Regions from separate parts of the Bacillus salitolerans genome, predicted to be linked through region 3. Evidence: riboswitches for the same ligand, from Rfam matches in the RefSeq annotation. Region 3 holds a riboswitch; each other region holds the start of a gene.
The links. Region 3 has a riboswitch for S-adenosylmethionine ahead of ACFSCX_RS07705 (sugar ABC transporter substrate-binding protein). Riboswitches for the same ligand answer to the same signal wherever they lie in the genome.

Region 1: linked by a shared signal. The riboswitch ahead of ACFSCX_RS14255 (methionine ABC transporter ATP-binding protein) and the one ahead of ACFSCX_RS07705 (sugar ABC transporter substrate-binding protein) in region 3 are both predicted to bind S-adenosylmethionine.
Region 2: linked by a shared signal. The riboswitch ahead of metX (homoserine O-acetyltransferase MetX) and the one ahead of ACFSCX_RS07705 (sugar ABC transporter substrate-binding protein) in region 3 are both predicted to bind S-adenosylmethionine.

Annotation. Positions count from the first base shown of each region.
Region 1 is NZ_JBHUEM010000022.1:340-6,526, forward strand. It holds gene ltrA (group II intron reverse transcriptase/maturase) at 602-1,885, opposite strand; gene metQ (methionine ABC transporter substrate-binding lipoprotein MetQ) at 2,416-3,219, opposite strand; gene ACFSCX_RS14250 (methionine ABC transporter permease) at 3,241-3,909, opposite strand; gene ACFSCX_RS14255 (methionine ABC transporter ATP-binding protein) at 3,902-4,927, opposite strand; SAM riboswitch class I at 5,085-5,193, opposite strand; gene ACFSCX_RS14260 (O-acetylhomoserine aminocarboxypropyltransferase/cysteine synthase family protein) at 5,332-6,187, opposite strand, start outside.
Region 2 is NZ_JBHUEM010000022.1:7,019-13,205, reverse strand. It holds gene ACFSCX_RS14290 (GntR family transcriptional regulator) at 21-419, shown strand; gene ACFSCX_RS14285 (ABC transporter ATP-binding protein) at 403-1,302, shown strand; gene ACFSCX_RS14280 (DUF6449 domain-containing protein) at 1,277-3,283, shown strand; gene ACFSCX_RS14275 (RNA polymerase sigma factor) at 3,297-3,806, shown strand; gene ACFSCX_RS14270 (hypothetical protein) at 4,289-4,627, shown strand; SAM riboswitch class I at 4,738-4,849, shown strand; gene metX (homoserine O-acetyltransferase MetX) at 4,917-6,014, shown strand; SAM riboswitch class I at 6,041-6,139, shown strand.
Region 3 is NZ_JBHUEM010000008.1:7,786-21,769, forward strand. It holds gene ACFSCX_RS07675 (PAS domain S-box protein) at 155-2,263, shown strand; gene ACFSCX_RS07680 (S-layer homology domain-containing protein) at 2,417-4,279, shown strand; gene ACFSCX_RS07685 (DedA family protein) at 4,893-5,504, shown strand; gene ACFSCX_RS07690 (DUF3900 domain-containing protein) at 5,807-6,874, opposite strand; gene ACFSCX_RS07695 (hypothetical protein) at 7,413-7,562, shown strand; gene ACFSCX_RS07700 (HAD family hydrolase) at 7,877-8,557, shown strand; SAM riboswitch class I at 8,657-8,761, shown strand; gene ACFSCX_RS07705 (sugar ABC transporter substrate-binding protein) at 8,937-10,013, shown strand; gene ACFSCX_RS07710 (sugar ABC transporter ATP-binding protein) at 10,095-11,585, shown strand; gene ACFSCX_RS07715 (ABC transporter permease) at 11,582-12,565, shown strand; gene ACFSCX_RS07720 (hypothetical protein) at 12,591-13,984, opposite strand, start outside.

The DNA.
Region 1 (6,187 bases), on a different contig from region 3:
TTTTTACTTACCTGTACCTTTGTTTACTTACCTCGTTTTGCTTTTTACTTATCTCGTTTCTCCTTTTACTTACCTGTACTTCCTTTTTACTTACCTCTACCTTTGTTTACTTACCTCGTTTGACTTTTTACTTAACTCGTTTCTCCTTTTACTTACCTGTACTTCCTTTTTACTTACCTCTACCTTTGTTTACTTACCTCGTTTTGCTTTTTACTTACCTCGTTTCTCCTTTTACTTACCTGTACTTCCTTTTTACTTACCTGTACCTTTGGTTACTTACCTCGTTTGACTTTTTACTTAACTCGTTTCTCCTTTTACTTACCTGTACTTCCTTTTTACTTACCTCTTCCTTTGTTTACTTACCTCGTTTGACTTTTTACTTTCCTCGTTTCTCCTTTTACTTACCTGTACTTCCTTTTTACTTACCACTGTATCTTTTTACCTAGCTCGCTTTGGATCCTACTTTACTTATCCCGTTCCTTTGTATACTTACAACGTTTTCTTATCCTACAATAATATAATCGAGTAGGAGGAGGTGACTAACCTCCGACCTCTCACACCACCGTACGTACGGTTCCGTATACGGCGGTTCAATTTTATTCTAAGCATGTACTTTATTGTAGTGTTGAACACAAGAGGTTAGACCGAAAGCGGCTAATCTCTTATTTGTTATAGTTGTAGTAAGTACCCACGAATAGGCGATTCTAGCCACACCCTTGCTTGTGTGGCTATATTTATATGCATTATTCCAATTCATCCCTAGCTTAATCAGGTTCTTTCGGCGATTCTTCGCTGTTTTCCACTTCTTCCAAATACACATTCTTAGTCGAAATCTTGTGTGGGAGTCAATGTTTCTAAGCAAAGTTTTCATGTAACCAACTTTAAAATAGTTAATCCATCCTCTAACTAGTTGATTAATACGCTCCACTTGGTACTTCGTCCCAACACTCCAATTCTTCCTAGTTAATTGTTTAAGTTTGTATTTGAAGTATTCTACTGACTTATGATGAGGTTTAGCTTTGTATACCTCCGCTAGCTTGTCTTTAAAGAAGCCGAACCCTAAGAATTTCATATCTGGCTCGTTCGGTGTGATAACCCTTGATTTTTCGACATTAACAATTAGACCTAGTTTTTCCTCAATGAATTTTGTCACAGACCTCATCACTCGTTTGGCTGCCATCTCACTTTTCACAAGGATAATACAATCATCTGCATAACGTACAAAGTGTAGACCACGGTTCTCTAATTCTTTATCCAGTTCGTTAAGCATGATATTGCTTAGTAGTGGAGATAAATTTCCTCCTTGCGGAGTACCTATTACGGTTTCTTTGTAGTCTTCATCTATTTGAACACCACTCACTAGAAACTTTCGAATAAGAGAAATCACATCTCCGTCACTGACTGTTCTTGATACCAGATTCATTAGTCTGTCGTGATGTACTGTGTCGAAGAAACGCTCGAGGTCTATATCCACTATCCAGTCGTAGCCATCATTCATGAATTCTAAAGCTTGTAAGATCGCCATTTCTGCATATCGTTTGGGTCTGAATCCGTAACTATACTCGCTAAAACCCTTGTCAAACATAGGGGTGAGAACTTGTGCTATTGCTTGTTGAATGACTCTATCTATGACGGTAGGTATACCTAGTAGTCGTTTCCCCCCATTTGGTTTCGGTATTTCTACTCTTAAAACCGGTTGAGGTTGATATTTTCTCCCTCTGATTTGTTGGATAATCTCAGCTTTGTTCATTGCCAAATATCCCTCCAACTCATCTACCGTCATACCATCGACACCTGCTGCACCTTTGTTTTTCTTCACCTGTTTAAATGCCTGGTTAAGATTGTCTCTATCAAGAATCTCATCAAGTAGTTTTCTTTCATACATGCTTGTTATTTCCTTTCCCTTCTCGTAGAAATGGTATCCACTTTTCCGCATTGTGCCAGTGGTCTATTTCCTCTCCCAATCGAGATTTCTATAACGATAAAATTGTTCGGCCCTTCGCTCCTTCTAACTTTCATTAGATATCTCCACTACTACGGCTTATGCTGACTTCTCACTATCCAGTCTTGTATCACTACAAGGGTTTGGTGTAGACCAGTGAGACCTCCCCAGTTAAGGTGCGAACTCTTTCCCTTCATCCATCTGCCATATATACACCGTATGATACAGTAGCTATCGGACTTTGACTTCTTATGCAGTCTTATCCTCATACGTTGCCTCTTATATGGTTTCTGTTCGTCAGACCGAAGGTTTGCCTCGAGCTTCCTTCAGATTCCACGTCACCGTGGACACCCTTGCTTTTAGCTATGTACTTACCGCTACAAGGTCGTACTCGGGACTTTCACCCGTTAGAGTTCGCCCATGCTGGGCGAACATAAAACGCCTAAGCATTTTGCTTAGGCGTGATCAAAGTTTTATTCACTTACAGGAACTACTGCACCCTCATATTTTTCTGTAATAAAGCTTTGGATTGCTTCAGAACGAAGTACCTCAACTAGTGTCTTAATAGCTTCCAGATTTTCGTCGCCAGTACGTACAGCAATAATGTTTACATAAGGTGAATCTGGTCCTTCTATCGCAATGGCATCTTTTAATGGATTTAATCCCGCGTCAATTGCGTAGTTTGTGTTGATTAGCACTGCGTCCCCCTCATTGTTATTATAAACTTGTGGAAGTAAGCCTGCTTCAACATCTGCCTTGAATACTAAGTTCTTTGGATTTTCAGCAATATCATCAACTGTAGCTGTTGTTGTGTCGATACCTTCTGTTAGAGTAATTAACCCTTGGCTTTGTAACATTGTTAATATACGTCCATGATCTGCAACAGAGTTACTCATAATGATTGTTGCTCCATCAGGTAGTTCATCTAGACTTTTGTATTTTTGTGAATATACACCGATAGGTTCGATGTGAATTCCACCAGCGTTTACGAAGTCATATTCATTTTCAGCAATTTGTGCTTCTAAGTAAGGAATGTGCTGGAAATAGTTTGCATCGATTTCTTCATCAGCTAATGCTTTGTTTGGTAAAATATAATCTTGGAAAGGAATGATTTCTAATTCAATTCCCTTTTCTGCTAAAATTGGTTTTGCTTGTTCTAAAATTTCAGCGTGTGGTACGTTTGAAGCTCCTACCACTAACTTTCCTTCGTTACCGCCACAAGCTGCTAATGTAAATAATACTGCTACTAAACTAACAAATGTTAAAATCTTTTTCATGTTGTCTTCTCTCCTTATTTTTTATCTTTTATCTATAGATGATGTGACAATGTCACCGATAAACTGAATAATAAATACAATAATTAAAATGAAAATCGTTGATATTAGCGTTACATCATTTTGATTTCGTTGAAATCCGTCCAAGAAAGCTAAGTTTCCAAGACCACCCGCTCCAACAACACCTGCCATCGCCGTGTATCCGACTAACGCAATGGCTGTAACCGTTATTCCTGATACGAGTGCCGGCATTGACTCTGGAAGTAAGACTTTCCATATAATCGTTCCGGTCGTTGCTCCCATTGCCCTCGATGCTTCAATGACTCCTTTATCAATTTCTCGAAGTGCAATTTCTACCATTCTTGCATAAAACGGTGCTGCTCCTATGATGAGCGCCGGTAAAGCTGCATTGGATCCTAGCATCGTTCCAACGATAAACTTCGTAAATGGAATTAACAGTATAATAAGGATAATAAACGGAATTGAGCGGAAGATATTGACGATTCCAGCAATCGTTTGGTTGACGGTTTTGTTTTCCCATAAATTCCCTTTACCGGTTAAAAACAATAGGAGTCCTAAAATTACCCCGAATACAAATGTTGCTAGAACAGAAACAGCTGTCATATAAAGTGTTTGCAGAGTAGCATCAATCATTTTGTCCCACTTTACATTTGGTAGAAGTTGATTAAACACTTGAAATCACCTCCACACCGACTGACTGCTCTCTTATATAAGAAATAGCTTTTTCTACTTCAGTGTCTTCTCCATCAATGTGAAGAAATAATGCACCATAGGCTCCCGTTTGTAGTTGAGCAATTTTCCCTTGAAGTATATTGACCGTAATATTAAAGTTACGAATTACATTTGAAATGACTGGCTGCTCGGTTCCCTCTCCTACAAACGTCAACTGAATGACCTGACCATTTGGATAACGATGAAGTAAATGTTCAACCGTTTCCTTCGTTTCTTCTGGCTCAGTTAGTTGACCGACAAAACGCTTCGTAATAGGCTCCTGTGGATTTTTAAACACCTGCAACACATCGCCTTCTTCAACGACAATCCCATTTTCCATAACCGCAACACGATGGCAAATTTTACGAATGACATGCATTTCATGAGTGATAAGCACGATCGTGAGTCCGAGTCTTTCATTGATGTCGACTAGTAAATCTAGGATGGAATCGGTTGTTTGAGGATCTAAAGCTGAAGTCGCTTCATCACACAGTAGTACCTTTGGATTATTGGCTAATGCCCGTGCAATTCCAACACGTTGTTTTTGTCCACCACTTAGCTCAGAAGGATAGGCATCCCCTCTCCCCTCAAGGCCAACAAGCTTAATCAGTTCATTTACTCTCTTTACTTGCTCCTGTTTTTGGACACCAGCTATCTCTAATGGGAAGGCTATATTTTCTCTTACCGTTCTAGACCAAAGCAAGTTAAAGTGCTGAAAAATCATACCAATCTCCTGTCTTGCCTGTCTCAGCTCTCTGCCATTGATCTTAGCCATATCTCTTCCAGCGACAATGATTGATCCATCTGTTGGTTTTTCTAGCTGGTTAAACATTCGGATAAGTGTGCTTTTCCCTGCTCCACTATACCCAATGATTCCGAATATTTCTCCTTCTGCTATTTCCAGGTTAATTCCATTCACCGCGGTAACCTTCCCAGATTTTGAAGAGAATACTTTTTTTATATTCTTTAATGCAATCATGTTTTCCTCACCTTCTTTCCCTAAGTATCTTTATCGAATTACTACGGATAGTGTCATCGTCGTATCATATTTTTCCTTTAGTAAAAGGAAAAATATTAGATTAGAACAAAAAACCCTTTCTGCAATATGACAGAAAGGGTAAACATTCGTTTCCTCTCTCTCATCTTCCAAAGCAAACGCTTTGTAGGAATTGGCACCATTTCAACATCTTGTTGACGGTTGCCGGGTTTCATAGGGCCCAGTCCCTCCACCTCTCACGATAAGAGTTGTGTACGCATACACACTTTATTCAATTAGCACTTTAAATCACTCAAGGAAAAATTATTACGAAGGTAATCTTAGCATGTGCATGATTTAATCGTCAATACCTATTTTAAAATAATTTTATAGTATTCTTGTAACTATCAATCTACTGTTGCCTCTTTCCTGATTTCATTAGACACACCAGAAGCAAGAATGAGTGCTTGATTTAAATCATTCGTTAAATCTCTCACGGATTCAAGACCAATAGACAGACGTACTAACTCTTCAGTCACACCGGTTGCTATTAGTTGGTCACTAGTTAATTGAGAATGTGTAGTTGAAGCTGGATGAATGACAAGGGACCTTGCATCACCAACATTGGCTAAGTGGGACCATAGTTCAAGCGAATCAATAAATTTCTTACCTGCGTCTCTGCCACCCTTAATTCCAAAGACAACCACTGCCCCCTGACCTTTTATTAAGTATTTTTTTGCGAGAACAAACGATTCATGAGATTTAAGTCCTGGATATGAGACCCAATCAACTGATGGATGATTCACTAAATATTGTGCTATTTCCTTTGCGTTTTTAACATGTTTTTCCATTCGGAGCTGTAGTGTTTCAAGCCCTTGCAAAAGTAGAAATGCATTAAAAGGACTCAAGCATGAACCAAAATCTCGTAATAGCTGAACACGCAATTTAATGATATACGCCGCTTCACCAATATCTATATAACGTAAGCCGTTATAGCTAGGATCTGGATCTGTGAATCCAGGGAACTTATCACTGTTCCAATTAAATTTCCCTCCATCTACAATGAGCCCCCCAATGGAGTTTCCGTGACCTCCAATCCACTTCGTTGCTGAATGAACAACAATATCTGCACCCCATTTTAATGGTTTACAAAGCGACGGAGTGGCAAAAGTATTATCCACAATTAAAGGAATACCTGCCTCATGTGCAATATTGGCTACTGCTTCAATATCAAGAATTTGCAAACTCGGGTTTCCAATCGTT
Region 2 (6,187 bases), on a different contig from region 3:
AACGGGTTCGGGAGGTAGCTATGTTTGAGCTTGATGTAAGAAGTAGAACACCGATTTATGAGCAACTTGTAGAAAAATTAAAGGAGTTTATTATGAATGATATGTTAAAAGTTGATGAGCAACTCCCCTCAGTAAGAACACTTGCACAACAGCTTACGATAAATCCAAATACGATTCAGAAAGCCTACCGGGAGCTTGAGAGACAAGGATATATATATTCTGTACCGGGAAGAGGGAGCTTCGTTAGTGATGCAACTACAGTTATTAATCAAGAAAAGATTATTAAAGTTAAGCAAGAGTTAGTCAAACTATTTTCAGAGGCATTATTTCTAGGATTGAAAAAGGATGAGATTCTCAAAATATTTGAAGAAGTGGATGAAATCGGTAGAGGAGGTATGACGAATGATTCAAGTGAATAACCTCTCCAAAATGTTTGAGGGTTCAGAAGGAATTAAGGAAGTTAGTATGGCCATTCAGAAAGGTTCAATATATGGATTACTAGGATCTAATGGAGCAGGAAAAACGACACTGTTAAGAACAATAGCAGGGATACTACGACAGGATCATGGCTCTATAACAGTTGAAGGTCAGTCTGTTTTTGAAAACGATACAATAAAACGAAAGTTATTCTTCATCCCAGACTCGCCTTATTTCTTTTCACAATATACGGTCCGTCAAATGGCAAACTTCTACAGCACATTCTATCCTACTTGGTCAGAAGAGAGGTTTCAAAATCTAAAAGCTGTTTTTGAAATTGACCTTAACAAGAAAATTCAAAAACTATCTAAAGGAATGCAGAGACAAGTTATATTTTGGATTGCACTTTCATCCATGCCAGAGATCTTAATTCTAGACGAGCCGTTTGATGGTTTAGATCCTGTGATGAGAAAGAAAATTAGAAACTTACTAATTCAAGATGTGGCCGATAGGAAAATGACAATCATTGTTTCCTCCCACAATCTTAGAGAAGTGGAAGATATTTGTGACAGTGTGGGTATATTACATAAAGGTCAGGTGTTATTAGAAAAGGATTTAGACGATTTAAAATCAGATATCCATAAAATACAAATAGCTTTCAAAGATCATCATGAGATTGAAATGACAAATGACATAACGATTCTTTATAGAGAAAAACGAGGTAGTGTCTTGCTTCTAATAGTACGAGGTAAAGAAGAAGCTATCTATAAACACCTTCAAACATACAATCCAGTTATCTTTGATATGCTTCCTCTTACATTAGAGGAAATATTTATCTATGAAATGGGGGATGTTGGATATGCAATCCAGAACGTCTTGGTTTAATAAAGAAATAATACTGCAAGGTCTGAGAAGTTCAGGGTGGATAGGGGCTATTTATTTTATAGCACTTTTATTCGCCATTCCACTTAGACTCATTATGATAAAAACAAGTGAATATCCTGAACGGGAATACTATATAGTAGATAATCTTTTTTCTTATAATAATGATATTCAAATCATACTTATGCTTGGAATACCGATACTAACAGCCATTTTTATGTTTAGATTTATGCAAGTAAAGCAATCCTCTGATTTATTTCATAGTCTACCAATGAGAAGAGGAGCGTTGTTTAACCATCATTATATTTTAGGAATTGGAATACTTGTTATACCTGTCTTGCTAATTACTATATTAATGATGGTGATGCAGCCAATCATGGAATTAGATGAATATTATAGCTTAGGTTCCATATTTCATTGGGCATTTATCATATTAGCATTAAATTTGCTGTTTTTTTCCGCTGGAACATTAATTGGTACTCTATCAGGAATTTCCATAATACAGGGTGTGTTAACCTATATTTTTTTACTATTCCCTGTTGGAATTAGTATTTTAGTGGGTTTTCATATTGGTGAATTTACATATGGTTACGCAAGTGATTATTACACTAAAAAAATATTTGAACAGTATTTTTCACCCATTACTAGAATACTAGATATTCAAAATTTCTCTCCAACGAATGTTGAAATTATTAGTTATATCGTTATAGCATTATTACTTTACGTTATAGCTATATGGTTATATAAGAGAAGGAACTTGGAAAGTGCGGGAAGTCCTATTGTTTTTGCAGTATTGAAGCCTATCTTTAAGTATGGGGTTACATTTTGCTTCATGTTATTTGCAGGATTATATTTTGGTGAAGTACAGGAATCAATAGGATGGACTATATTTGGATATATTGTTGGAGCAATTATCGGATATCTAATTGCAGATATGATTTTACAGAAAACATGGAGAATAAAAATTAATATTATAGGTTTTGCTTACTATTCAATAGTAGTTGCTGGTATATTCATTCTCATTATTTCTGATGCTACGGGCTATGAAAAAAGAACGCCAGAAATTGATGATATAGAAAGAATATATCTTAATGATATGGCATATCACTACATGAATTTAGAAACTGAAAATATTCATTATCTTCAAGATAGAGAAAATATAGAATCCGTTATTAGGTTACATGAAAAAATTATTAGTGAGAAAGAAGTAGATATTGATTCTTCAAAGCAGTTAGGTAGACATGTGTTCATCGTCTATGAGTTAAAGAATGGGAATAAGATGGTTCGTCAATATACCGTTGAAGCAGGGGAAAAGTATGCTTCTTATTTAAAACCAATCTATGAATCAATAGAATATAAAAAGATTGCTTTTAATCTACTAAATTTAAGCAGTAGCGACGTTGAGACAATACGTCTGTCACCAAGTGGACCTGTATCTCGTTCGGTATCAATTTCTGATGAAGAGGAGATCGAAACGTTATTACAATCACTCAAAAAGGATATTGAAAGCCTGACGTATGATCAAATACAAAATCAACAGGGAAGCTTATCAAATGTAGAAGTGGGCTTAAAGAGTCAGGAAGAACCACAGATAAATGGTTATACTCGTCACTATTTTGAGCACTACTCTTTGCAGTCATACTATTACAATACAATTAGTTGGTTAAAGGAGCATGATAAATTTGAAGAGGCATCCATCATAGGGAATGACTTTCAAAAAGCACTGATCATTAAAAGTAGTCAAGAACTAAAGGATTTCTTTTACAAAGAATCACCTAAAAGCCTCCTTAATTACCTTGAGAAACAAAGTGACGTACTAACAATCACAGACAAGGAACAAATTATTCAGGCATGGGAACAGTCTACACATCAATTAGAGGGACAATATTTCATTGCATTCGTGTTCGATAATAACGAAATTGTCGAAATGATGAGTTTTAAAGAAGGTAAAGTGCCAAGTTTCATAAAAAGTTCACTCAAATAAGAAGGCGATAAAAATGAATTGTGAAGGAATGTATCAAACCTTTTATAAGAAGTTGTATAATACCATTTTTGCAATGGTAAGGGACCATTATTTAACGGAGGACATTGTTCAGGATACCTTCATAAAGGCATTTGTTAAGTTTGATACGATATCAGCTACAGAAAAGGCGGGTGCCTGGTTAACCGTCATTGCAAAGAGGACCGCTATAGACGCGATTCGAAAAGAGAGTAGGAGAGTACATGTCTCGATTGAAGATATAGATCAGTATTTTAGTGAAATCTCAGAAAAGTACGTATTAGAAGATGAAGTACAGTGTGATTTATTAAAGGAAAGAGTTGAACATGAGATTAAACTACTTAGTGTTGATCAAAGAGCGATCATCCATCATAAAGTAAATAATGGTTTGAAAGAGAAGGAAATCGCTGACAAACTTGATATTAGATCAGGAACCGTTAAAATCAAACTTTACCGTGCAAGAAAGCAGCTGAAAGAGAAAATATATGGTCAAACATATAGTGCTTGATTGAAAAAGAGTTCATCTTATAGGTGAACTCTCTTTTTTAGCTACTAGAAAATAAAATATGATGGAACCTAATGTTACCTTCTGTTTCTGTACAAATAGTATATTGCATATAAAAACTATGCTATCAGCAACTAGTAAGGGCTTGGTGCTATACAAGTTTCTGTATCAAATAAGGCAATTAGATTGGTAGTAGAAGTGACTTGCGATCAAGAGCGTACCTGTGTATAAATAGTGAATACATCTTGATTTTTTCTATGGTCCTTATGCAATATTTGACATATTTCTCAGGAAATATTCAATTTTTGTATATTCTAATGAAATGTGTCGACTATATAACACAATGTAACATATTTCTTGGGAAATATACCATTTATTGTAGAAGCGTAGGTAAGGGTTAATAATCTGTCGAACGAATCATAAAGGTAGATAACGTTCATATGTAGAAAGGTGTATGTAAGCTAAAAGTGAAAGGGTTGAGATACATGAAGCTATTACTTGAAAAGTTCACAGAGGTAGTTCTAATTCAACCAAATTTAAAACCTATTCTCCCGGTAAATCCGTTGTATATTTCATTTCAATCAGGATATGATCTATTATTCTTAAAGATTTCGTCTCAAGGATGTGAAGTGTTTAATGATTGTCAGGAGAGAACAGACCTTTGGATAAAAGGTGACCTCACTTGTATCCAATCATTTTTGATGGGGAAAGAAAGATTAAGAAAAATTGAAAGTAGAAATCAACTGAAAATTACTGGATCATTTAAAGACATCTTATTAGTGGAGTCATTATTTGCATTATGTAACATTGAATTATCAGCATAAATAAAAAGATAGGATTATGTTATTGTAAGAAAGTTAAAAAAATGGTTTGACAGGTCGAAAAAAGATGTGCTATATTCATATCAATATTTATTCAGAAAATTTAATAAAGTATCTTATCCAGAGAGGTGGAGGGACTGGCCCTATGAAACCCGGCAACCGATTTTCTTAGTTGAAAACACGGTGCCAATTCCTGCGGAGCTTTATGGCTTTGGCAGATAAGAAGAGTAGATTGAATGATGCCCTCTTCTTGTGAAGAGGGCTTTTTTAGTTTGAGAAAGGAGGCAGGTTGTTGTTAACGACGAGAAGGTCACTTGAGTTTGAAAATGGGGAAATACGGATTGGTGACTTCCAAACTGAACATGGGGAAACGATTAACAACGTAACGATAGCGTACGAAAGAGTAGGGTGTGTAGGGGCACCAATCCTATTAATCTGTCATGCTCTAACCGGTAACCAACATGCCGTTGGGTCATTAAAAAATCCTGGCTGGTGGTCAGGATTAATCGGACCTGGAAATAACATTGATACTGAGAAATGGCAAGTAATTACACTTAATGTCTTAGGAGGTTGTAATGGTTCAACAGGACCCACCTCAAATAACGGGGATGGACAGAAGTATGGTTCATCTTTTCCGTCAATTACTATAAGAGATATCGTAAGGAGTCACTATATTGCATTGAAGAGTTTAGGAATTCATGAGGTTCACTCAATAATAGGCGGTTCTCTTGGGGGAATGCAAGTCTTGGAATGGGGGATATTGTACCCGAATTTTGCACCACTGCTTATTCCGTTAGCTACTTCCCCATATGTAAGCGACTATAGCATCGCCTTTAATACGATTGCACGATATGCCATTACAAGTGATCCTAATTGGGTAGATGGTAACTATAGTGAAAATCCAAGGAATGGTATGGGAATAGCTAGAATGATTGGGATGATATCGTATCGTTCTGCAGGACAGTTCAATACTAGGTTTCAACGAAAAAAATGTGATATAGGAGGTGAAAGTTCTAAAGACAGTACGTATCAAATAGAATCCTATTTAAAGTATCAAGGTGAAAAATTTATCAATCGTTTTGATGCGAATAGTTATTTGTATTTACTGAAGGCAATGGATCATCATGATATTGGATTTAATCGTGGGGGGTGGAGAGAGGCAGTAGAACTTTTTCAATCAAAAATTGTTGCCTTTAGCTTTGAGGATGACCTACTATATCCTGCTAATCTTCTAGAAGAATTGGTTACCTTATACCAAGCAAGAAATGGAGTAGCGTCTCATTATGTGATTCCGACTGCCTTCGGGCACGATGGTTTTCTTGTCGAGTTTGAAAAATGGGGGAAAATACTGGAGCAGGAGTTGTGTTCTGTCAGGCAAAAGGAAAGATAATTACACTCTTTGAAAATTCTATAAACTTCTTATCAAGAGCGGTGGAGGGACTGGCCCATTGAAACCCGGCAACCATATATAGGTGCTAATTCCAGCAGAGATTTATTAATTCTGAAAGATAAGAAGGGGAATTATCCGTCATCCTCTTCTTAAATAGGGTGTTTTTTTATTGA
Region 3 (13,984 bases):
CTATTGTGCACAGATGAACTAAACAATAGAAGTGTTAGTCATAAGGCCAAACAAAGTGTAAGGTGTATCTCTAATCTTATATTTGTTGTGGCCTTTTTAGCGTCTCCGTAATACGAACAGAAAATACTATTGGTTGTAGAAGGGATAAGAGAAAATGAATACCAACTTTACTGACGATTTAAGGGATGCTCTTTTCGTCTTGGATAATAATTGGAATTTTATTTACATAAACCAGGCTGGTGAAGAATTACTGTCTCGAAAAAAGGCTGACCTCATTGGAAAACTAGTATGGGATGAATTTGAGGAAACCGTTGACTCAACATTTTTTCATCAATATCATCGAGCTGTAAATGAAGGTATTACTGTTGAGTTTGAAGAGTACTATCCACCGCTAAATGAATGGTTTGATGTAAGGGCCTATCCGAATAATGAAGGATTGGTCGTACATTTTCGTAGTATAAGTAAAGCAAAGAAAGCGTTACTGAAGACAGAACAACATTACGAATCATTATTTACTTTTCACCCGGATGCGGTTTATTCATTTGACTTAAACGGAAACTATCTTTCGGTCAATAAGAGTTTTGAGAAATTATTTGGTTATTCAAAGCAAGAGGCTCTAAAGATGGACTACAGAATTCTGCTTTCTACTGAGGATAAAGAGAGTGTAGATTATTTTTTTCAGCAAGCTTCTAGAGGTTACCCTCAAAGCTATGAAGTTACATGTCTGACAAAAGATGGGGATCAAGTAGAAGTTGCTGTGACTAATCTACCTATAGTCGTAGATCAAGAGATAATCGGGGTTTACGGAATTGCTAAAGATATAACCGATCGTAAGCTTATTGAACAAGAGCGACAAGAAAGAGAAGCAAGGTTAAATCAAGCATTAACCATTGCAAAGCTCATAAGCTGGGAGTTGGAGCTGAAAAATAATTATTTTTATTGGGAGGATAACGTTTCTACAATAATTGGAAGACAATTGAAGGTAACGAAACTGAAGTTTCTTGACTTCCTTCAAATCGTTGAAGAAACTGATATAGAAAAGGTAAAAGATCATTTTACAAGAGCAACAGAAGGAGAATCGTTAAACTGTCAGTGCCGAATAAGGCTAGATAACGGGGATATTAGGTTTGTAGAAATCACAGGAGAAACATTAGTAAATGAAGAGGGACGAATAACGAAAATTGTTGGTATTATCAAGGATGTAACAGAAAGAAAAAAAGAACAGGAACAACTCGAAAAAAGTGAAGAATTATACCGGGTTATTTCTGAAAATTCACAAGATGTTATTACATATAGTTCTCCTGATGGAACGTTAACCTATTTGTCACCAGCCATTCGCTCATTGTTAGGGTATGAGGTAGATGAACTATTAGGAAGAAGAGGTATTGAGTTTGTTCACCCAGAAGATAAAAAAGATGCAGAAAAAAGGTTATTAAAGGATCAAGAAGTCATTACAGTACGTTATAAGCATAAGGAAGGCCATTACGTATGGATTGAACGTTCTAGTAAGTTAATAAAAAATAAATCAGGGGAAATCGAAAAAATATTAGCAATCGGTAGAGATGTGACAGAGAGAGTAAGGGCGAGGGAGCTCATGATAAAATCAGAGAAGTTGACTTTAGCGGGACAACTTGCTGCTGGTATTGCCCATGAAATTCGTAATCCTTTAACTGCTATAAAGGGTTTTCTACATCTAATAAACGCGGGGGTCGAATTGAAGAATGTATATCTAGATGTTATGTCTTCAGAGATATCTCGAATCGAAGCCATCTTGAGTGAATTGTTACTATTAGCAAAGCCTTCTGACCTACAATTAAAAAAAAGAGAGCTTCATTCCATCTTGAACCAGGTCATAACACTTTTAGAGACGGAAGCAAACTTAATGGATATTGTATTCGATAAAAAATTCACTTCGAATGAAATCGCATTATTCTGTGATGAAAATCAATTAAAGCAAGTATGTATAAATTTTATCAAAAATGCGATAGAGGCTATGCCAAGTGGCGGGCGGGTTGAAATACGAACCGCAGTAGAGGGAGAGAGAGCAATTATTTCGTTTTCAGATACAGGTTGCGGGATACCAGAGGAGCAATTAAACAAACTCGGTCAACCGTTTTTTACTACAAAGGAAAAAGGGACAGGACTTGGATTTGCAGTAAGTAACAGTATTATTGAACGATTAAACGGAACTATAGACATTGCAAGTGAAGAAAATGTAGGGACTACGATAACCGTTAGACTTCCCGTTTTAGAGGATGAATAATGACTGTTAGAATATTGTGCATATGAATTTGTTAGTGAAAATTGTAAGGGTCATATAGTTATTATTTACCAATTATCGATAATAATCCCTAAAATCTCACAATTTTTGTTATCATATGTTAATAGATACATAGAGCATGCAGGAGGGATTATGGTGGTTGGTTTTAGAAAATTGTTAGTGCTTGTACTATTATTTGTATTGGGTGTCAGTGGTCAAAGTGTGCTTGCTACAAGTACTTTTAAAGATGTTCCAATCGATCATTGGGCAAAAGAAGAAATTGATTTTTTAAGTGGGAAGCAAGTAATCAAAGGCTACGAGGATGGACGATTTGGTCCTGAAAATACGTTAAACCGAGCACATGTAGCGTTAATGATTTTCCGTGAGAGACAATTTACAGCTTCTATTGATACGGGCGTTACGTTTCATGATATGAATAAAGGAACAACAGATGAAGAGCTATACAATGCGGTGCATACTTTATATAAGAAAGGGATAATAAATCACTTAATCAAAGATGGTAAATTCGAGCCATACAAAGAGATTACGAGAGCTGAAATGGCCTCCATCCTCGTTAAAGCATATGGGCTGATTAATACCATTGATGTACCGAAAGCGTTCAATGATGTACCCAATACTTACTGGGCCTATTCAGATATTCAAACCCTGTATGTGAACGGAATCACAACTGGAACGGCTAATGGTGGATTTACTCCCGAAGGTTCCTTAACAAGATCACAATTTTCAGCGTTTATATCTCGAGTTCTAGATGAAAAGTTTGTGACAATGACGTACCAAACTGGAAACGTAACTGGAAATCAAGTGGTTATAAATCAACCTTCTTATGCTTCATTGCTGGAGGCAATGGACGTGGTAAAGCAGGATGGAACAGAGGTAATTTTACAAAATAATCGTATCGTATGGGTAAAAGAAGGTGCAGCAAGAGGAATTGGAAAAGATGTTCTTGAAATATTTCTTGACCAAACACTATCAAAAAAACACACATACATTCCACCTGGATATGAAATGGAACTCCTAAGTATTCACTTAAATGTAGCAAAGATAAGAATTAGTGGGTTAGAAGGATATGTCTCGACTGATAAACTTCAATTAATTCCGTCATCTTTAGTGAAGGGTAGTAACTACTATCAAGTGGAAGATGGAGATTTAAAGCTGTTTGTGTATCAGAATGGGCAATATTACAAGAACTTCTTCGGAGAACCATTACAGGGAATGAGTGAAGGAGATATCCTGTATAGTCGTGATGGGATTCATTTTGAAAATGGCCAGATCGCTTATCAATATTTTCAGTTTTTACCGTTGCGCGTGAAAACGGGCTATACGGGTGAACAGTTAGATCAGTATGTAGCGATGGGCGACAGTGATAGTCCACTGATTGGTATGGGTGATGTATTTAAAAAAGCAGAAGAAGAATATAATGTAAATGCTATGTATATGTTAGCCCATGCTATCCTTGAAAGCGATTGGGGCGAAAGCAGAATTGCACGAGAGAAAAATAATCTGTTTGGCTTAGGAGCCATTGATGCAGATCCAGGAGTAACCGCAAAATCATTCACTTCTCTCGAAGAATGCATTATGTATTTTGCCAAATATATTTCTGAAAAGTACTTAACACCTGGCGATGGAAGCTACGGTTTATATCATGGAGCATTTCTAGGAAATAAGCATAGCGGCTTAAACGTAATGTATGCCTCTGACCCATATTGGGGTCAAAAAATTGCCGGAAGAATGTACCGTATTGATAAGTTACTTGGAGGACAGGAACGTAACAAGTATCAATTGGCACTTGTTAATTCTACCGAGGGTTATTTGTTTGTTCGACCTACAGCTAGTACAAATATCGCATCTATTTATAGATATCACCGAAATGGGATGGCCATGGCAATCACAACAGAAAATGTGAACGGTACTGTATGGCACCAAATTATTTCTGAAGACCCTAACTATACAGATGCATTTGTTCATGGTGATTATGTTAAGTTCATTACTTCACCTTAAAAGCAATCCTCGGATTGCTTAGGTTGTGGAGAAAGTTCTCCATAGTCTTTTATCTCATTGGTTTCTAAGACTTTTGAACAGAATGTCTCCATTAACAGGAATTATATGGACATTTTAACGTGGATTAACGTATGAAATGTTCATGAACAGAGGTTATTCGACATTTTAATGTAGTTTGAGGTGTGAAATGTTCATGAACAGGAGTTATTCAACATTTTAACGTGGTTTGACGTGTGAAATATTCATGAACAGGGGTTATTCGACATTTTAACGTGGTTTGAGGTGTGAAATGTTCATGAACAGAGCTGGACATACTAAAAAATCTTTTGAGAAGGTTTTTCAACAAGCAAAGCAATCCTCGGATTGCTTTTTCTTTTTGATTATTTAAGGAAAATGTTGTTCCAGAATCTGTATTTGTACACTAATGTATTCTTCTCTTCAAATAAAAGTAAGCATGTATTGTACAAGCAGAACATATTTTTAGTATGGAAACGTTATAGATTATTCATAAAATCTTAATATAGGATTGTCTTTATAATTGCAGTAAAAGCCTGTAAAATAAAAGAGGGTCGTTCAAGTGACAAAGAAAATGTAATACATAAGGAGTGCTTAAATGGAAAATTGGATTACGGAAATTATGGAGACTTATGGATACGTTGGAATCCTCCTGTTAATTGCATTAGAAAATCTATTTCCTCCGATTCCCTCTGAAGTAATCTTGACATTCGGTGGATTTATGACGACTAAAACGGAAATGACAATTACCGGGGTCGTAATCTTTTCAACAATTGGTTCTGTATTAGGTGCCATTATATTATTTGGAATTGGTTTACTTATTGATGTGGAGCGATTAGAAAAAATTATAGATAGATGGGGTCATATCTTACGTTTAACGAAAAAGGATATACATAAAGCAGATGCATGGTTTGATAAATATGGGGTTTGGACCGTGTTCTTTTGCAGAATGATTCCGCTAATAAGAAGTCTTATTTCGATTCCAGCAGGTATGTCAAACATGAATTTTTTTATATTCCTTATTTTCACCACACTTGGAACACTAATTTGGAATATTGCTTTAGTGAATATAGGAGCAGCAGTTGGAGCTTCATGGGAAGACATCGTTCATTATATGGACATCTATTCAAACATTGTCTATGTAATCCTAGCTCTTTTGTTCATTTGGATTGTCATACTATATTTAAAAAAGAGAGCAAAAACTAGATAAATTGTAAAGGGATCTCGTTTAAGTAGAGATCCCTTTTACTATGCCAATATGTAGATCGCTTACCTGATCGAAAGTTGTCCTATGACCGAGGTATATACAAGCGAAATGGTCCAACAACTCGGGTAAGTTCGTGCTGGAATCGTCAATACAGGTCGAATCTGTGAATATACCGGTCAAATACGTGCAATTACGGGTCAAACAGTGACATCTATGCCGAACTAGGTGTAACTACTGGGCACCAAAATGCAAGTACCGCCCAAACAACCAAAATTGAAAGACAATAAAGATCGGTGGACCGACCTTTATTTTTGCCCTTTTGATTCAATCCGCTCAATTACAGAATGCAAATCATCCGGTTTTAATAACTCAAGTGGGGTAAATCCTTTCTCGAATAAAATAGAGTCTCCTTCAAGGACAACAACATAACGACCATTGACCTTTGCAATATGAATCGTTTCTCCGAAATCAGCAAGTAGGGCTTTTACTTGCATTGAATCTAACTTAAAGCTTAAATCTACTTCTGGTGTGTGCTCAATAATTTGAGAAGCAGCCTCGATAACTTGGTCACTAGTAAATCGTTCTTGTAGCTCACGCTTTGGACTAGATGCCCAAACCTCCATTGCATTTTCAAAGTTTTGGCGAGACTCACTTTCTGGTTCATACGTTTCCTCGATATGCTGTTGAACCATTCCAAGAACCTGTGTCTTTACAATTTCGGGCATTGATTGTCCATATTCCACATACTTCAAGAAATCCTCAAAATAACGAGCGTGTGAGGACTGGTGAATCTTTAACTCTCGTTCCTCTAGCATTCCTTCTTCAGGCATATAGGGGTATTGAATGGACTTCATATTTTTTGTTGTAATGGCCATTTCGACATTTCGAATAAGTGTAGACTCATCTGATATCGAAGCTACCTTTGGCTCAAAGTCACATTTCATGATAAATACAAATGGATCATCGAAATATTTTCTTAGTTTGGCAGTGGCTATAATAAATACGCCTTCTCGAACAGCGCTTGTTTCAATATAAGCTCGTGCAAATTTTTCATTTTCGTCCTTAAATTTTTCCTTCGTCTCTGCAAAGCGAACACGATTAAATAGATTGTAATTAGGATTTGAATCTAATTCATGCCCTTCAGCAGTAATAAAGTAGCCTACCTTTGTTGGAACTAGTTCGGTTTTAGGATGGCGTTCCACTTTTCGCTTTACAATCTTTGTTAGCTCTCCATCAAGAAAATCCTTCAAGGCATTTTTCTCATAACTAGATTCATCTAATGTTTGAAAATGTTTATAGCTTTTTTGGGCATGTTCACCGCTGCCCTCTACTTTTATGACATAAAATGATAGATACAATATTTGAAAGTCCAATTCCTTCACCTAAATCCCGTAATTATTATTTCTATGTATGAAAAGAAAAAAAGACACCAAAGGTGTCTTTTTGCGTATTGAGGCGAAAGACTGCACGCCACATCGTGCATTTAACCTAAAAGGTATGTCCGTCGACTTACACAATTCAGCTCATCGCTCTATTAGAATAGCATGGAAATAAGTAAAATAGCAATTCAATTATATTGGAAAAATAGGGAATCATTTAAAATTATCATAAGAGCTGATCTAATTATGACGAAAGTATAAAAGTTTTTAGCAAGAGAATGGGCTAGTGACTTGGAACCCAGCTCCATCACCCTGCCACTCGAGGGAGAAAGAAAAATCACTTTTTCCTTGGTCAAATAACCCTAAATGAGTAAAAGGGGAAAGCACCCTTTTTCTCATTTAGGAACATTTGCTATTCCTGAGGCTAAACGGGGGCTTGCGCCTTTTGTTCCTAGACCCCCATAAATACAGGCTTACTATCGAAAGTTATTGCATTGAGACATAAATCAGATGGATTATAAGGAGGCTCACCGTGAAGTTCTTTTGGCGTGATATAGATCAACTTCTCGACGATACAACAGATATAGCTAAAGAATGTTCATGTTTTATGATGAAAGAAATTGATATTGACCAATTACTCAAACACACTGAACATTGGATGGAATATTCTTATCAAGATTAGACTACAGGAAGCAATGCTTTCCTGTGGTTTTTTTAAGTTAAGAAAGTTTCTGGTGTTTAGTTTATACAATGTTACTGCTAAATCTAGCTCCAGCTCCCAAGTGGGTAAGGTAACAACTTTAAAAAATTCTTATGATTTGGAAGCAGCCTTTTCTTCAATATTAAGATAGTATAAAAGTCTTCATTGATACTTGTTTCAAATAGGTCCGTACATTACCTAATGATATGTGAGATGTCTATCTAAACTAGAAGTTTATATACATAGTATAATTAACAGTAATAGGGTATTATTGGTAGAAAAGCGAGGGATTTAACGTGAGTACATATAAGATTGTTTTATTTGACTTGGACGGCACACTTTCTGATCCGAAGGTTGGGATTACAAAATCGGTTCAATATGCCCTAAATAAACTAGGTATAAATGAACCGAATTTAAATAGACTAGACTGCTTCATTGGTCCTCCCCTGCAAGAAACCTTTTCTAGTAAATATGGTTTCAATGAACATCAAACAAAACTTGCAATTGAATTTTATCGGGAAAGATTCAAAGAAAAAGGGATGTATGAGAATACATTGTACCCGCAAATTCCTTCTCTGTTATCAGAGCTTAAAAATAACGGAGTCATTTTAGTAGTTGCTACATCCAAACCAACAGTCTTCTCAAACCAAATTCTAGATTATTTTACTATTCGGGACTATTTTAAGTTAGTTGTAGGAAGTAATCTAGATGGTACTCGCAGTGCTAAAACTGAAATTATTGAATATATCGTGCAACAGTTAAATGTCTCATCATATTCAGATGTAGTAATGATTGGTGATCGTATGCATGATATTATCGGGGCAAAAAACGTAGGAGTCGATTCAATCGGTGTAACGTATGGGTATGGATCAGAAGACGAATTAAAAAAGTGTACTCCTACTTACATCGTTCATCATGTGGAAGAGTTAAGAAAACTATTAGTTTCGGGCGTTATGGTATCGAACGAAAAACAATAACCAGCAAAAAATTCAAATTATTTAAATTTCTTTATTGACAAAGTGGTGCAAACATTTTATTATGCTAATTAATCACAAAAAAAAATAAAGCGAAAACAACTCTTATCAAGAGATGGCTGAGGGACTGGCCCGATGATGCCCGGCAACCTACCGTTTACGGAAAGGTGCTAACTCCTGCAGGAAGGAATTCCTGATAGATGAGAGGTTGCCGAAATCCTTGTATTTGGTAAGCCTCTTTTCTATGGAAAAGAGGCTTTTTAGCGTCCATGATTTAAGATTGGAAAGTTTTCATCGGGAAGGAAGGGGAGGAAATTAGGAAGTATTGTACACTTAAACTTTAATGCGTTAATTTGATAATAAGAGAAAAGGGGTAAGGGGAATGAAACATAGAAAGAGTCTGATTTATACATTACTTTTAACTGTATTGCTAGGTCTTTTATCAGCATGTAGCTCTTCGAATACATCAACAGACACAAAAATAAGTGGGGACCAAGAGCAGAATTCGTTACATAATAAACGAATTGCGCTTATCATGCAAATTAATTTAGGGACATTTTCTTCCCAATACATATCGGGAGTAAAGGATCAAGTTGAGAAGCTTGGCGGGGAAGTAACTGTCTTTACAGCCGATGGTGATTTAGCGAAAATGGCCTCCAATCTAGATGCAGCCATTAACCAAAAATTTGATGGAATTTTAATTGATCATGGTACGAAGGAAGCTCTTGAAAGTGGTGTTAAGAGAGCGTCTGAAAAAGGAATACCAGTTGTTGTGTTTGATGCAGATATCGTAGTGGATGGTGTGACGGTATTAGAGCAAGGTGATCAAAAGATGGCTGAGATGACTTTGGAAAAACTTGCACAAGATGCTGGAGAAACAGGAAATATCGTAAAAATTTGGGTGGCTGGCTTTGCCCCAATGGAGCGTCGTCAAGTTGCATATAAAGAGTTTTTAGAAAAATATTCAAATATTAATGAAATCGCAGCTTTTGGTGCTGCGACTGCCAACACCGCTTTAGATACACAGGCACAAATGGAAGCAATATTAAAACAATATCCGAATAAAGGTGATATTACAGCGGTTTGGGCAGCATGGGATGAGTTTGCAAAAGGTGCCGTTAGAGCAATCCAGCAAGCGGGACGGACTGAAATTAAAGTATATGGAATCGATTTAAGTGATGAAGACTTGCAAATGATTCAAGATCCTAATAGTCCATGGGTTGCTTCTGCAGCTGTTGATCCAACAGATATTGGTCGTATTCAAGTACGTTATTTATACCAAAAGATACATGGTGATGATACGCCAGAGAAGGTTATTCTAGAGCCGGTGTTTGTTGAGCGTACACAGCTTCCAAGTGAGAATATTACGACAGACCAGCTGCATGAACATGTAGAAGGATGGGGAAATAGTCTGCAAGGGTATACAGACTATATTAAAGAGCTTGAGAGCAGTAAATAAGAATATAAGAAGTCCAGTCGAAATAACGATTGGACTTCCTGTTATGAAGGAGAGTGATTGTTTGTGGGGAACGTACTAGAAATGAAACAAATGAATAAATCTTTTTCATCAGTACCTGCATTAAAAAATGTTCACTTTTCTATTAAAAAAGGTGAAATCCATGCGTTGCTGGGTGCAAACGGGGCAGGAAAAAGTACACTAATGAAAATCCTGTCTGGTGCTTATACAGCTGATAGTGGTGATATTTTCATAGACGATAAACCTGTAAAAATGAATAATCCTAAACAAGCAAAAGAACTGGGCATTCAATGTGTGTATCAAGAGGTAGATGTAGCCTTAGTTCCTCATCTAACCGTGGCAGAGAATATACTGTTAGATCGGCAAACAGACCGAAATCGAAAGCTATGGATATCTTGGAAGAAATTTTATCATGAAGCAGAGGAAATTATAAAGAGGCTTGGATTTTCCTTATCTGTTAAGAAAAAGGTTGAAGATTTATCGCTAGCTGAAAAACAGTTAGTTTTAATTGCTAGAGCCATAAAGGAGCAGGCGAAAATTGTTATTTTTGATGAACCAACCGCGCCGTTAAGCGCAGATGAATCAGAACGACTGTTTACCATTATGAAAACATTACGAGATACAGGTGTTGGTTGTATCTTTATATCGCACCGACTTCCAGAAGTATTCCAAATATGTGATCAAATCTCCGTAATGCGTGATGGAGAGAAGGTTGTGACAATTCCTACTTCTAGCACAACAATTGATGAAGTAATTGAGAACATGTTAGGAAAGAGCCTTGAAGAAGAATTTCCAATCATTCATTCAAATCCTGGGAAATCATTACTTACTGTGTCTAATCTTTCAGGTGAAAAGGTAAAAGAAGTCAATCTACATGTTCGTGAAGGGGAAATTGTTGGTATTGTAGGGTTAGTTGGTGCTGGGAAAACAGAGCTCTCTAAGGCGATATACGGGGCTTACTCCACATATACTGGAGAGATATTCAAGGGGAATAAAAAATTATCAATTGTCCACCCATTACAAGCCATTCAAAATGGAATTGTTCTCGTACCTGAAGAAAGAAGAAAAGAAGGAATTTTAGTAGAGGAGTCCATTAACACAAATTTGTCACTCCCCATACTGTCTAAGATGACCAAACTAGGCTTTATTAGTAGAGGGTTAGAATTAAGGCATGCGAAAAGTATGATTAACCAGCTAAAAATTAAAACAACGAATTCCTATGAGGTAGTAGGTCACTTAAGTGGTGGAAATCAACAAAAAGTTGCTGTTGGCAAGTGGTTAAAAACGGATGCAGCTGTGTACATGTTTGATGAGCCTACAAAGGGTGTTGACATAGGGGCGAAGAGTGAGATTTACAGATTAATAGGAGAACTTGCTGGTAAACAAAAGGGAATCTTGTATTTCACAAGTGAAATTGCAGAAGTATTAGGAATTGCTAGTCGTATTTATATTATGTGTGATGGAAAAATTGTAAAGGAATTACTACGTGAGGAAGCTAGTCAAGAGGAAATTATGTATTATGCAAGCGGTGGAGAGGAGGAACACACAGCATGAAAGAAAAAATGATGTCGTTCTCATTTAAATATGGAGCCATCCTCGTGATATTGGCAGTAATCGTATTTTTCTCAATCGTGAACGAATACTTTTTTACGTATGATAATATTGCGGATATCCTCAGATCCATCTCAATTGTAACACTAGTAGCAATAGGAGTTACTTTCTCGCTTATTGTAGATGGATTTGACTTATCCGTTGGCTCAACCGTATCGATTACAACTGTTTTTGTCGCAACCTTAATGGTGTGGTATCAATATCCACTATGGTTGGTGTTCATTGGGCCTCTATTCGTCGGTGGCCTCATTGGACTGTTTAATGCTCTCCTCATCGTAAAAATTAGGATTCCGGATTTGCTTGCTACATTAGGTACCATGTACATTATTAGTGGAATTCATCGCACCTATACAAAAGGTTATTCCATCTATAACCAAATGCCTTTAGAGGATGGAAAGGCCGCACCTGGATCATTTTATGAATCCTTTTTATGGATTGGACAAGGACGACTTCTAGGGATCCCAGTGCCAGTTATAATTATGGTACTTGCTGTAGGTGCCGTTCATATTTTCCTGAATTATACGAGGTGGGGACGCCTTTTGTACATTACTGGTGGAAACCGTGAAGCTGCTCGATTGTCTGGTATTCAAGTAAACAAAATACGAACAATTGCCTATGTATTGTCAGGGGCTTTTGCGGCACTAGGTGGTATCTTATTCGCTGCAAGAGTTGGCTCGGGGCAAATTGATGCAGGGGCACCACTATTAATGGAATCTGTTGCTGCTGTCTTTGTTGGCTATTCTGTATTTGGAGCGGGTAAGCCGAATGTAATCGGAACTTTTTTTGGAGCAGTTCTAATCGGAGTGTTGCTGAATGGGTTAACCATGCTAAACTTCCCTTACTATACATTCGAAATCATTAAGGGAACAGTTCTCGTATTAGCACTAGCAGTTACATTCATACATTTAAGAAGAAAAGTGTAAAAAAGAACAGCAAACGCTGTTCTTTTTACAAGGTATAAGGTCCTACAAGAATCATAATGAATAATATATTTATTCCCATAAAGTAAGAAACTTTTGAGACTATTCCCCACTCTCTATTATGACTAATCATCGTGATAACGTAACAAAGTGCACCTAATAGGATGGGAATCATATACTGGCTCCCACTAAAGGTTAAGTAATCGGGTGCTAATGAGTAGAAAGAACGATTAAATAATTTTTCATGGAATAATAACTGTGCAGCAACAAATAGAGCTACACTTGTGTATTCCACCCATTTTGTTTTGCCTTCAATTAATTCATTATCCTTAAAGAAAATAATCGTTAGGAAAACGGTAGGAAAGATAATCCACATGATTGATAAAAATAACATTAAAAAGCCTGTGAACACACTTGTTAAGGTAGCTGAAGAAGCTGACTTGATGTCGGTGTCAGTAATCTTAAGACTTTGAGCAATAGCCTCTTCATTTGTTGTTGATCCGACGATCGCGTACTGTTCACCAGAAAAATCTAACCAGATGACATTTTCACTATTTATAGGGGCAGGTTCAACAGATACACTGTTCGAGGTGCTTCTTCTCTCTGATAACCAGTTGCTTTCCACTTGAACTGCTTCATAAATATTTACAGCCGTTCTTTTGCCAACTGTTGAACCCTCGGCTGAAAAGAGGACAGTTGGTTGTCCATCCTTTAGGAATAACTCGGGATAACGTGGCTTTCGAATACGTTCTCTCGTCTTGTCATCATAATAGTGCATTTCTTTAAAATCGGCGCCATTTTGTACTTGATCCTTAGAAAGTGAAGCAAAATACGTTCTGTAATTTCTTTTCTGCTGAGCCATACTAAAGGTTGAATAAAGTATATGAATATCCGAATCTGTTTCGATAAAATCAAGACCTGTAAATTCTTCGACACCTGTTTCATCAACTGTAAATAAGGGTGTTGGTGTAAAGGTACCGTTATTGTGCTGAAAGAGAGTTGCCTTTAGCACCCGTGTTGTTCGGTCAGAAAGCACCAAGAATGAAGGACTCTCATCCGCGACAGAAATACTATCAATCTCAAATTCACTTTCCCCTACAAGTGTTCCTTCAAAGGTAGTAGTACTTAGAGAATAAATTCTCTTATCCTGCCAATACATCATTTTATCACTACTTGTACTAAAACCATCGACACCTTCAAGAAGAACCTCTTCTTTTTCGCCGTTGAAAAAAACTATACTATGATTCTGTAAAAATAGTACGTTATTGTCTTTTGCCCAGAATGGAGCCATTGCTGGAATTTTTACAGGTAGTTCAGTTTTGTTCTTAACCTTTAATCCATCTGTTGCATTAAAATGAGTTACTTTATGGTCATTATGACTATAAATATGGATGCCAGCCTCGTCACTGTAGACAAAAGCTG